DNA from 2 places in the Shewanella sp. 30m-14 genome. Region 2 is predicted to be linked to the other one. Evidence: predicted binding sites of a transcription regulator. Region 2 holds the regulator's gene; the other holds the start of a gene.
The links. The regulator LexA, encoded in region 2, represses DNA repair genes until DNA is damaged. The targets are predictions, from matches to a motif close to TACTGTATNNNNATACAGTA.

Region 1 (5,031 bases), on a different contig from region 2:
TAACTATTCATTGTTCGGCTCAAGTGTTCAACGAGAGAATTATTTTGTCACTGCTGTTGTCAATGCATTCACTTCAGTTTCAACTTGTTTACCATTGACTGTCATCAACTTGATTTCATAACAAACATTACCGTGGTCATCATCAAGTTCAACGCTCCACGCTTTACCGCTAAATTGTATTTCTGCTTGCTTCACAACATCTGCAAACGATAAATATTGACCACTGTTCAAGCCAGATAAATACAATGCATCTTCTAATTTATCATCAGCGTCATGATCATCATTCTGACCACGATTGTCTGTTAAAATAACATCACCGGTTTGTGTGTTGATTGCGGTATAAATTTTCTCACCGTTTTTACCGATTAATTCAATTTCATAGAAAACGTGTCCCATTTTCACTTCACGCTCGGCTTCAACCGTTACGCCGCCTGTGTTGGCTTCAGCCAATGCGACAGCCTGAAGTAGAGAGACAGTGTCTTGATTAAAAGATTTAGGGGCATCACCTGCATTTGCAGAGCCAATGGCCATCATGGCGCTCAGTCCAAGCAGAGTTGAAATAGTTGTTGTTTTAAAAACTGATGTATTGTTCATGGTTAAATCCTCATTTGTTTTAATGCAGACAGGGTGTTTCCTTGTCGATGAGGCTACTTTACTTAAGACATCTTTCCGCAAGTTTTCCTGAACTATACATTTTTGTAAGGTTTCAAGGCGAAGTCATATTGCAAGAGATAGGTTTAGGCCTATTTCTCTTACCCTGACAGCTCTTCCCCTAGCCAAAGTCAATGAAGCTAAAGTCAATGAAGCTAAAGTTCAATGGAGCAATGCGGTCTAAAACGAAAATATGCATATAACTGTTAAATAAAGGTATTGCTTAAACAAGGCAAAATAAATCAAAAAAGTGCTGTACAAAAAACGCACAGCAGTTATTATATCGCTCAGTTGTTCAGAGAGTTATTAAATGCAGCATCAAGTACAAGTAAAGCTTCCACTATCAAAACCGTGTTTTGTAGCTAGACGTTTGCCTTATATTTTAGCGTAACATGATATAATTCAATAAATTAACATAGTGTTAATGTTGAACTTTTTAAAACTAAATAAGGGGCATCATATGTCTAACTCAACTACTGGTACTGTAAAATGGTTTAACGAAGACAAGGGATTCGGTTTCCTTGCTCAAGACAACGGTGGCGCTGACGTATTCGTACATTTTCGTGCTATCGCATCTGAAGGTTTCAAAACGCTTACTGAAGGTCAAAAAGTGACTTTCGAAGTAGAGCAAGGCCCAAAAGGTCCACAAGCAAGCAACGTAGTCGCTCTTTAATCAAGCGCTAATAACGTAAGCTGATATGCAAAAAAGGTCGCTAATGCGGCCTTTTTTTGTGCCTGTTATTTTGAAAAAGTTGAATAAAAATCCGCTTTATTTACGACATTAACATCCCCCATAAAAGCGGCGTTGTTGGCTTAACCACCAGAGCCCGCTCTAGCTGCAATACCGTTGCTCATACTTGGCATACCGCCCCACCTTTCGCGCGTTCAATCTGATCACACCGCTCACAGAAATCTGTCATCCTTATTGCGCAAAATCACATAAAACCACTATACTGTATAAATATACAGTTAACTATTTTTTAGCATGAACATAATTCCAATTTCAGCCAGTGCAGGCATAACAGGTTTTGAATCCCCTGCCACCGATTACAAGCAACTGCCGTTAAGTCTTGATGAATTACTGATTGAGCATCCGAGCTCGACCTTTATTGGCCATGCTTGTGGTGACTCTATGCAGGGGGTCGGCATATTCGATGGCGACATTTTAATAGTCGATAGGCATGTTGATGTGCGTAATCAAGACGTTATCGTGGCAAATTTTAACGGTTCATTTGTTTGTAAGATTATTGATAAGGTGAACAGATTGCTGTTATCTGCCAATGAATCTCACATGAGCACGCCTATCCTCGAGCACGACACTTTTAGTGTTGAAGGCGTGGTGATCCGCTCTATTCGCTGCCATCGTAAAAGCCCAATTCTAGAGAACGACTAACCATGTATGCGCTTGTCGATGCGAATTCTTTTTATTGCAGCGCTGAGCAGGTTTTTAGACCTGACTGGCGTAACCGCCCTATCATAGTGCTAAGTAATAACGATGGCTGCATTGTTGCGGCTAACAGGTTGGCAAAAGAGGCTGGAATTAACAAGTTCGGTCCTTACTTTGAAGCGCAAAAACTGTGTGAGCAAAAAGGTGTTATCGCTTTATCTTCAAACTACGAGCTTTATGGCTCGCTATCTACTGCAATGATGGAAGTGATTGGCCGTTTTGCTCCTGAGCAGCATATTTATAGTATCGATGAGTCATTCTTATCGTTTAAGCACTGTTACCCCGCTATCCCTTGTTTAACTGAGCATGCGATGAAGATAAGGCGCGCAGTTTGGAAGGAAACACGGCTTCCAGTCTGTGTTGGGATTGGCTCGACGCTAACTCTGGCTAAGGTCGCCAATCACGCAGCTAAGAAAATACCCGGTTATAAAGGTGTTTGCGCCATTACCTGTGATGAACAGCGCATTTCAATTTTAAAGACTATGAAAACTGACGATGTATGGGGGGTTGGCAGACGTATATCTAACAGACTTGCGCTGATGAATATTCACAGTGCTTTTGCCTTGTCGCAGATGAAAGTCGGTATCGCAAGCAAGCAATTTAGCATCGAGCTTGAGCGCACCGTGAGAGAGTTAAATGGCGAAGTGTGCAAAAATTGGGATGAGGCTCGTGCTGACAAGCAACAGATCTTTTCTACCCGCAGTGTTGGTAACCGAATAACCGACTTAACATCATTGTGTCAGGCGTTAAGCAAGCATGCATCAACCGCGGCAGCCAAAGCGAGGGCTCAAGGCTCACTCTGTAAAAGCATGTTAATTTTCGCTTCTAATTCCCCTTTTGATGAGCAGCCTAGCGGTTTTAAGTTTGTGTATCATTTTGCTTATCCAACGAATGACACGTGTGAATTGATAGAAGCTGCAACACGCGCGGCTATCGTCAGATTCAACTCCTCTATTCGTTATTACAAAATCGGCGTTGGACTGATTAATCTATGTAGTGAGGCAAACTTGCAGCAGGACTTGTTCGAAAGCAGCAGAAACCCCAATAGAATGCAGGTATTAGATAGCATTAATGCTAAATATGGCACAGATTCTCTGTTTTTAGCAGCTCAGGGCATATCGCAGAAATGGGGAATGCGCAGAGAGATGCTAACACCTCAATACACCACTCGCTGGAAAGACATCCCTATCATTAAGTGTTGATGGGGACTTTCTAAATTTTTTTAACGACTTACATTGTTACTGAAACAAACTAGGACTAGTATTTGTTGAGACGAATGAACGCCTTGAAGCGTTATGAGTCTTCACCCCCTTCTCGACGACTGTCGAATAACCGGACTGGTTAACATTATGAGCGAAAATTCAACACAAGCACCATCCCATCTAGTACGTAATCTTATTCTTGCAGCCGTAGTGCTCGCAGTACTTGTTACTCTGAGTTATTTCTATATTCAACATCAAAAAAACTATCCGAGCACAGATGACTCTTATGTGCATGCCAATATTATCTACATCGCTCCACAAGTCAGCGGCAAAGTCGTCAGTGTTAATGCATCTGATTATCAAAAGATTAGTCAAGGTGACTTATTGGTGCAGATCGACCCTGCTCCCTTTCAAGCTAAACTAGATGAAGCTCGCGCAGCCTATGAAATGGCGCTGCAAAATAATGCGGCAACCGATGATGCCATACTTGCTGCGAGTGCCAATGTTAAAAGTGCCGTCGCTCAATTATCTGATGCTCAGGTAACCTATAAACGTATTAAAGACTTAGTCGATAAAGAGTTGTTGCCTGCTCAGCAACTTGACGACTCGCGTGCCAAGCTATCGGCAGCTGAACAGAGTGTTATCGCCGCGCGGGCAACCATGGCTCAACTGATCAAATCTCAAGGTGCGCACGGTAATGCTGCGCCAGAAGTGAAAAAAGCGGCTGCAGCACTGAGTCAGGCAAGTTTATCGCTTTCATACACTAATATTTTCGCGCCTAAAAACGGCATTTTAGGTAAATTAAGTGCTCATGCTGGTAGCGTTGTATCTCCAGGGCAAGCGCTTGTGCCTTTAGTTGTTGATAACACGTATTGGGTTCAAGCTAATTTTAAAGAAACCCAACTTGAACGATTGACCGCAGGCCAGAGTGCAACAATCACCCTAGACCTTTACCCTAAGGTGGATTATCACGGCACAATTGAAGCCATTTCACCGGCCAGTGGCGCTTCCTTTACGCTGTTGCCGCCTGAAAATGCCACGGGAAACTGGGTTAAAGTGCCACAACGTTTCCCTGTGTTAATTCGCCTCTCTAACGAAAGTGAGCATCCTGACTTTCCACTACGTGTGGGTGCAAGTGCTAACGTAACCATTGATACGATTGATAGCCAACCAAAGCATCAAGAGAAGTAACATGAGCGATAATTCAGAGAAAATGCCTAATACTGATGACAGTCAGGTATTGAGTGAAAGCAGCCGCAAACTCGTCACGTTAGCGGTAATGCTATCTGCCATCATGGTATTGCTTGATATGACCATCGCCAATGTTGCCTTACCGCATATGATGGGGGCATTGGGGGTCACGTCTGATCAAATTACCTGGGTACTGACCTCTTATTCTATGGCTGAAGCGATATTTATTCCGCTAGCCAGTTTCCTCGCGCTTAAATTTGGTGTGCGTAATCTACTGTTGGTTTCAGTGAGTGGCTTTATGATCAGCTCTGCACTTTGTGGACAAGCAGATAGCATTGCTGAAATGGTCACCTTTAGGGTGATGCAAGGAGCATTTGGGGCTTCGGTTATCCCACTGTCTCAGTCAATAATGGTGCAGATCTATCCCGCAAGCCAACGTGGTAAAGCCATGGCACTGTTTAGTGTCGGGATATTACTAGGGCCTATTTTAGGGCCGACACTGGGTGGCGTTATTACCGAGAATATGAATTGGCGCTGGAT
Region 2 (5,031 bases):
CTAGTCATATAGACTTTTTCCCCCATGGTCAGGAGTTCATTCATGGCTAGGTCACCTAATGGTGCCGTTGTTAGTTCTTTAGTTACCTCGTCATCAGCTTTGGTTTCTGAGGTTGTATCTTGATTAACCTCAGCTTGTGTTGCAGGTGAGGTCGCAGGTATTGCACTTGGAGTCGCTGGGGTTGTATCTACCGATGTTGCTGGCGTGGTCGTATCTGAGCTTACGTCGGCTGCTTGAACAGTGTCGCCTGAGTTATTGCCCCAGGCATTGCGCTCATAAGTCACTACGGCAGCAATTTCAGTTGCAGTTAACTGGCTAGAAAACGCCTGCATAGCAGTGCCCGATTTACCATTTAATACAATATCGATATGCAGCTGAGCAGGCCCTTTAATAAGCGGGCTGCCAATAAGAGAAGGGAATACGCCAGGTAGGCCAGCACCATTAGGCTGGTGGCAGGCAGCGCAACGTGCAAGGTAGACTTGCTCGCCTTGCGCCATTAATTCTTCCATTGTTAGCGTTTGCGATAGGGCAGCCTTTGCTGCCACTTCGGCATTGCTGGCGGCTTGTTGTTGTGCAATCAGCCAAGCATCAAAATCTTCTTCTGATAAAGCTTCAACAACAATAGGCATAAAGCCATGGTCTTTACCGCAGAGCTCGGCACATTGGCCACGATAAGTGCCCGGTTTGTCGATGCGGGTCCAGGCTTCATTAATAAATCCTGGATTAGCATCTTTTTTAACGGCAAATGCGGGTACCCACCAGGAGTGAATAACATCATCTGAAGTCATTAAGAAACGTACTTTACGATTAATCGGTAGTACCAGTGGCTTATCTACCTCTAAAAGGTAGTTTTTACCTTTTGCTTCTTCGCCATCTATCTGCGCTCTGGGGGTAGAAAGCAGACTGAAAAATTCAACATCTTTGTTGAAATAGCTGTAATGCCATTTCCATTGTGAGCCGGTAATCTTGATGGTGAGGTCAGCATTACTTGGATCTTCCATAGCAATCAATGTCTTGGTTGCGGGAATAGCCATAAGTATAAGAATAATAAAAGGTACAACAGTCCAAAGGATCTCGACTTTAGTACTTTCATGAAAGTTGGCGGCGACTGCGCCTTTTGATTTGCGGTGGTTGATCATAGCGTAAATCATGATGCTAAAAACCACGATGCCAATAGCACAGCAGATGTAGAGAATAATCATATGGAGGTTGTAAACCCGCCCACTGATATCCGTAACACCCTCTGTCATATTAAGCGGCATTTCTGATGCAACAAGTACGGGCGAAAATAGCAACGCCAGCACACAATACAACAATTGCTTCACTAGACTTCTCCTCTGTCCACAAGACAAAGAAGAGTCACACAGTAAGTCTCTGCTCTATGTAAACTCTTCAGTTCCCAAAAAAGCAACGATGACTTCAAAGTGCGCGAGTGGCTTGCCTATCGAGTCGCAATTAATGGGATCGCGACACAGGCTATTGTATTCAGTGCTATTCACTGCTGGTGTAACCACGTTGGCACATACGGCTGAAATATATCAGGCCAATCTCAGTCTAAGCTTCAAATTCAGGACTAATCCCAGAGCAAAGACCGACAACTAAATCGCTCGGATATAACAAAATATCGTTGTTATGACTTCCTACACTACTTGGTGTTTAAATATTGATCAAGATCACTTTTTCAATTATTGATAATAAAAAAGCCCTCGAATGAGGGCTTTAGAAAATCGTTTGTACTAGAAGGCGCTTACTAAAACGCACCTCCTAGTCATCATGTATTAGAAAGCGAGGAGATGTTCTGCTTAATGAACAGCACCAAACAGGGAGGCTTGACCAAAAGCACTATCCTGCATATTGATTGAGCGACAAGATTGTTGCTTATTTGTGTTATCAATCGAATGTTCAATGACAATGCCAACAGCGCGAGCGCTTTTGGCAACGATTTGTAGGCGTCGATTGTCACGAGCATCTAAAGAGTTGGTCCAAGTAATCACCGCACTTGAGGTACCGCTTGTTAAGGCTTTTTCCATTGCCCAAAGTGTTTCCACTTCATCTTTAGCATGAACCAGTAAAATGCGGTCCATTCTTACACCCGCAGCTGCTAGCATCTGCTTGTAGCCAATATTCGGCGGGCTAATCAGTACAATCCAGCGACCCTGTTGGCTCAATTGTGAAAGCTGAGCACTGATCTGGTTCAGCTCATCACGCCCTTGAGTTTGGGTCACCATAGTCGTGATGTCATTACTCGTGCTGCTCACCATATTGGTCGATGGCATATCTTGCCACAGTCCAGGGTGACGAGGACTCGTTCCCATTAGTTTGTTCATTGCCAGTCTCCATTACGGATCACACCAACGGCTAAACCTTCAATACTTAAGCTTTGGTTTGCTAGATCCACTTCAATTGGTGAATACTCTTCGTTCTCAGCATGTAAGAAAACTTTGTTACCCTTTTTCTCAAAACGCTTAACGGTAACATCATCTTCAACGCGTGCTACAACCACTTGGCCGTTACGTGCTTGCTGTATTTTGTGTACAGCCAGTAGATCACCTTCTAGTATGCCAATATTCTTCATACTGTCACCACGGACTCTGAGTAAGAAGTCTGCTGATGGCTTGAACATGGCAGGATCGACTTTATAGTGTTGCTCGACATGCTCTTGCGCAAGAATCGGTTCACCTGCAGCAACTTGGCCGATAAGGGGTAAACCTAAATCTGCATCTTCAGTGTCTTCTTGGGTTAACTTAATACCGCGAGACGTGCCCGGCATAATTTCAATGCAGCCTTTTTTAGCTAAGGCTTTTAAATGTTCTTCAGCAGCATTGGCTGACTTAAAACCTAAACGTCTAGCGATCTCGGCACGGGTAGGTGGCATGCCAGTATCAGCAATATTACGTTTAATTAGCTCTAAAATTTCAGCTTGGCGCGGTGTAAGTGGTCTCATGGTTAACCCTGTCTTTCTATACAGTAACTGTTAGTATATACAGTATTTTTTTGAGTGCAAGTAATAACCAGTTATATTGTTTTTTGTGGGATCCAGTTTCAAATGAAATAAATCCAGCGATGTGAAACTCGTTATTGAATAGTGGCTGAAGTTAACTGATATTTTGTCAAACATCAGAACTTACTAAGCTTAGATAAGGCCTCCGGATGGGAATTCGATGAGAGGAGGGACTTTTGAGTGAATATACAGATCAGGCTTCGCTTATTTATGCCCCAAAGTTGGTTGCCCTTCGAATGAAGGTTGATTACATTTTTTGAGTAGTTGCTACGGGGAAGCGAGTTCTCAATTGTCGTTTCACCGTTACCAATCGCCTGCAGCGGGTGCATGTGCAGATACTGCCGTGACACGCAACAAATCCATCCTTGGAAGCTCGGCCATGACGTCCATGTCATGGACGGTCACGGCTGTATCTACACCGGATAATTGGTGCCTTCATTTGGGCCGTGCAGGTTTGATTGCTAGCTTGGAAATGCCCCATTTCTTGTTAGTGCTTCTACTCATTCGTTTTCTGTTCATAATAATTTGCCATATGTGATCTAATGTCAGGCTCTCAATTTAAGTATGAATACATCCGTCTGACGTGATTAACTCAAGATAAGAACGTATAGTGCCTTTAACTGATGATATCGAAAATGAATCATAATTTAGTGCGTACCTGAATTAATATAAGCCTATGAACTCACTACACCTGAAAGCACTCTTATTGGCCGTCGAAACAGGTTCAATATCTGCTGCTGCACGTAAGTTAGGAAAAAAACAACCTCAGGTTAGCCAATGGATTTCTGATCTAGAAATTGATCTTGGCGTTAACTTTTTTGACCGAACTGGTAATAAAACGTCATTAAGTAAAGAGGGGGAACGTTTACTTCCTAGCCTCACACACACCATGAGCCAACTTGATAAGTTTGTTCAAAGTGCCGAAATAATTGCGCAGGGTGAATCAACCGTGCTGACTATCGGGATTGAGAACTACATTCCCGACCTAGCCTTTACTCAGCCTCTAGCATTGACGTTGGATTTTCCCCATTTATGTGTGGAAGTGTATCGCGAAGAAAAACACCAACTGATGCAAGACTTGAACGAAGGCAATGTAGATATCATCATTACTCATGAATCCGACACCCTTCATCATCAGCATTTTGAGTATTGCCGTTTAGGCCATTACAAAGAGTTGTTGGCGTGCAGCCCTGACCATCCCCTCGTGACATTGCCTGTGGTGACCACCATCGATTTAAGCCAATACCGTGAGTTAATTTGGGGAGAGGCGAATAGCAAAAGCAGTCAGCAACATAGAGATGAAAACAGCGATGGGTTTAGTCCTAGCTACGGTTTTTTCTCTGACATTCAGCCACTTGTCGCTATGTTAAAACACAATAAAGGCTTTGCGTTTTTACCTGCAGAATGTGTTAACGCCTATATCGAAAATGGCCAGCTGACCGCCCTAAACTGTGATTTTGAACCTGCAGGCATCGACCGAAGAATTGAGCTGTGTTGGCGCAATGGATTAACGCTGTCTCAACATGGTAGTCAAATAGTAGAGGCCTTCAAAGTAAGCCACCAACTCGTAGACAAGCCTGTCTCTTGAGTTAATTGTCGGGCTTAATTTCATGTTGGGATTGTATTTCAGATTTAGGCTGGGGTTCTGACTCGACCTGAAGATTATATTTTGCTTTAAGCTCTGGAGTAGAAACAGAAGCGGCAATTAGTGCATCCCACTAATCGTATACGTACAAAAATGCGTAAATCGGAAGGATTGCCTAAAGTCGCGGGTCATCCCATACTGTTGAAGTAATTCCAATTCCAGCGACAGCCAAGATGATAAGTTCAGAGATACCAGTAAACAGTAGTAGTTTAGTTAGGTGGGTGAACGTACGTTCAAGTCGGTAAGTAAGCTATGTTTTCTGATAGGTCGCCTCAAAAAGCCCAATAATACCCGTAGCCATCAAAAGCCCTATTACTGCTAATATTGCAGACTGGTTGCCTTGAACCATCTGACGCATACTATCAAAAGTGCAACTAAACAAGAT

Region 1: a site for LexA is predicted at 1,603-1,622, ahead of ACVBIU_RS01510 (LexA family protein). Genes of this name have one in related genera too.

Annotation. Positions count from the first base shown of each region.
Region 1 covers NZ_JBRILW010000001.1:341,311-346,341, forward strand. Annotated here, with positions in the region: gene ACVBIU_RS01500 (PepSY domain-containing protein) at 40-594, opposite strand; gene cspE (transcription antiterminator/RNA stability regulator CspE) at 1,112-1,324, shown strand; gene ACVBIU_RS01510 (LexA family protein) at 1,637-2,044, shown strand; gene ACVBIU_RS01515 (Y-family DNA polymerase) at 2,047-3,300, shown strand; gene ACVBIU_RS01520 (HlyD family secretion protein) at 3,448-4,491, shown strand; gene ACVBIU_RS01525 (DHA2 family efflux MFS transporter permease subunit) at 4,493-5,031, shown strand, end outside.
Region 2 covers NZ_JBRILW010000003.1:34,397-39,427, reverse strand. Annotated here, with positions in the region: gene coxB (cytochrome c oxidase subunit II) at 1-1,325, opposite strand, end outside; gene ACVBIU_RS03090 (cell division inhibitor SulA) at 1,803-2,327, opposite strand; gene lexA (transcriptional repressor LexA) at 2,324-2,944, opposite strand; gene ACVBIU_RS03080 (LysR family transcriptional regulator) at 3,678-4,589, shown strand.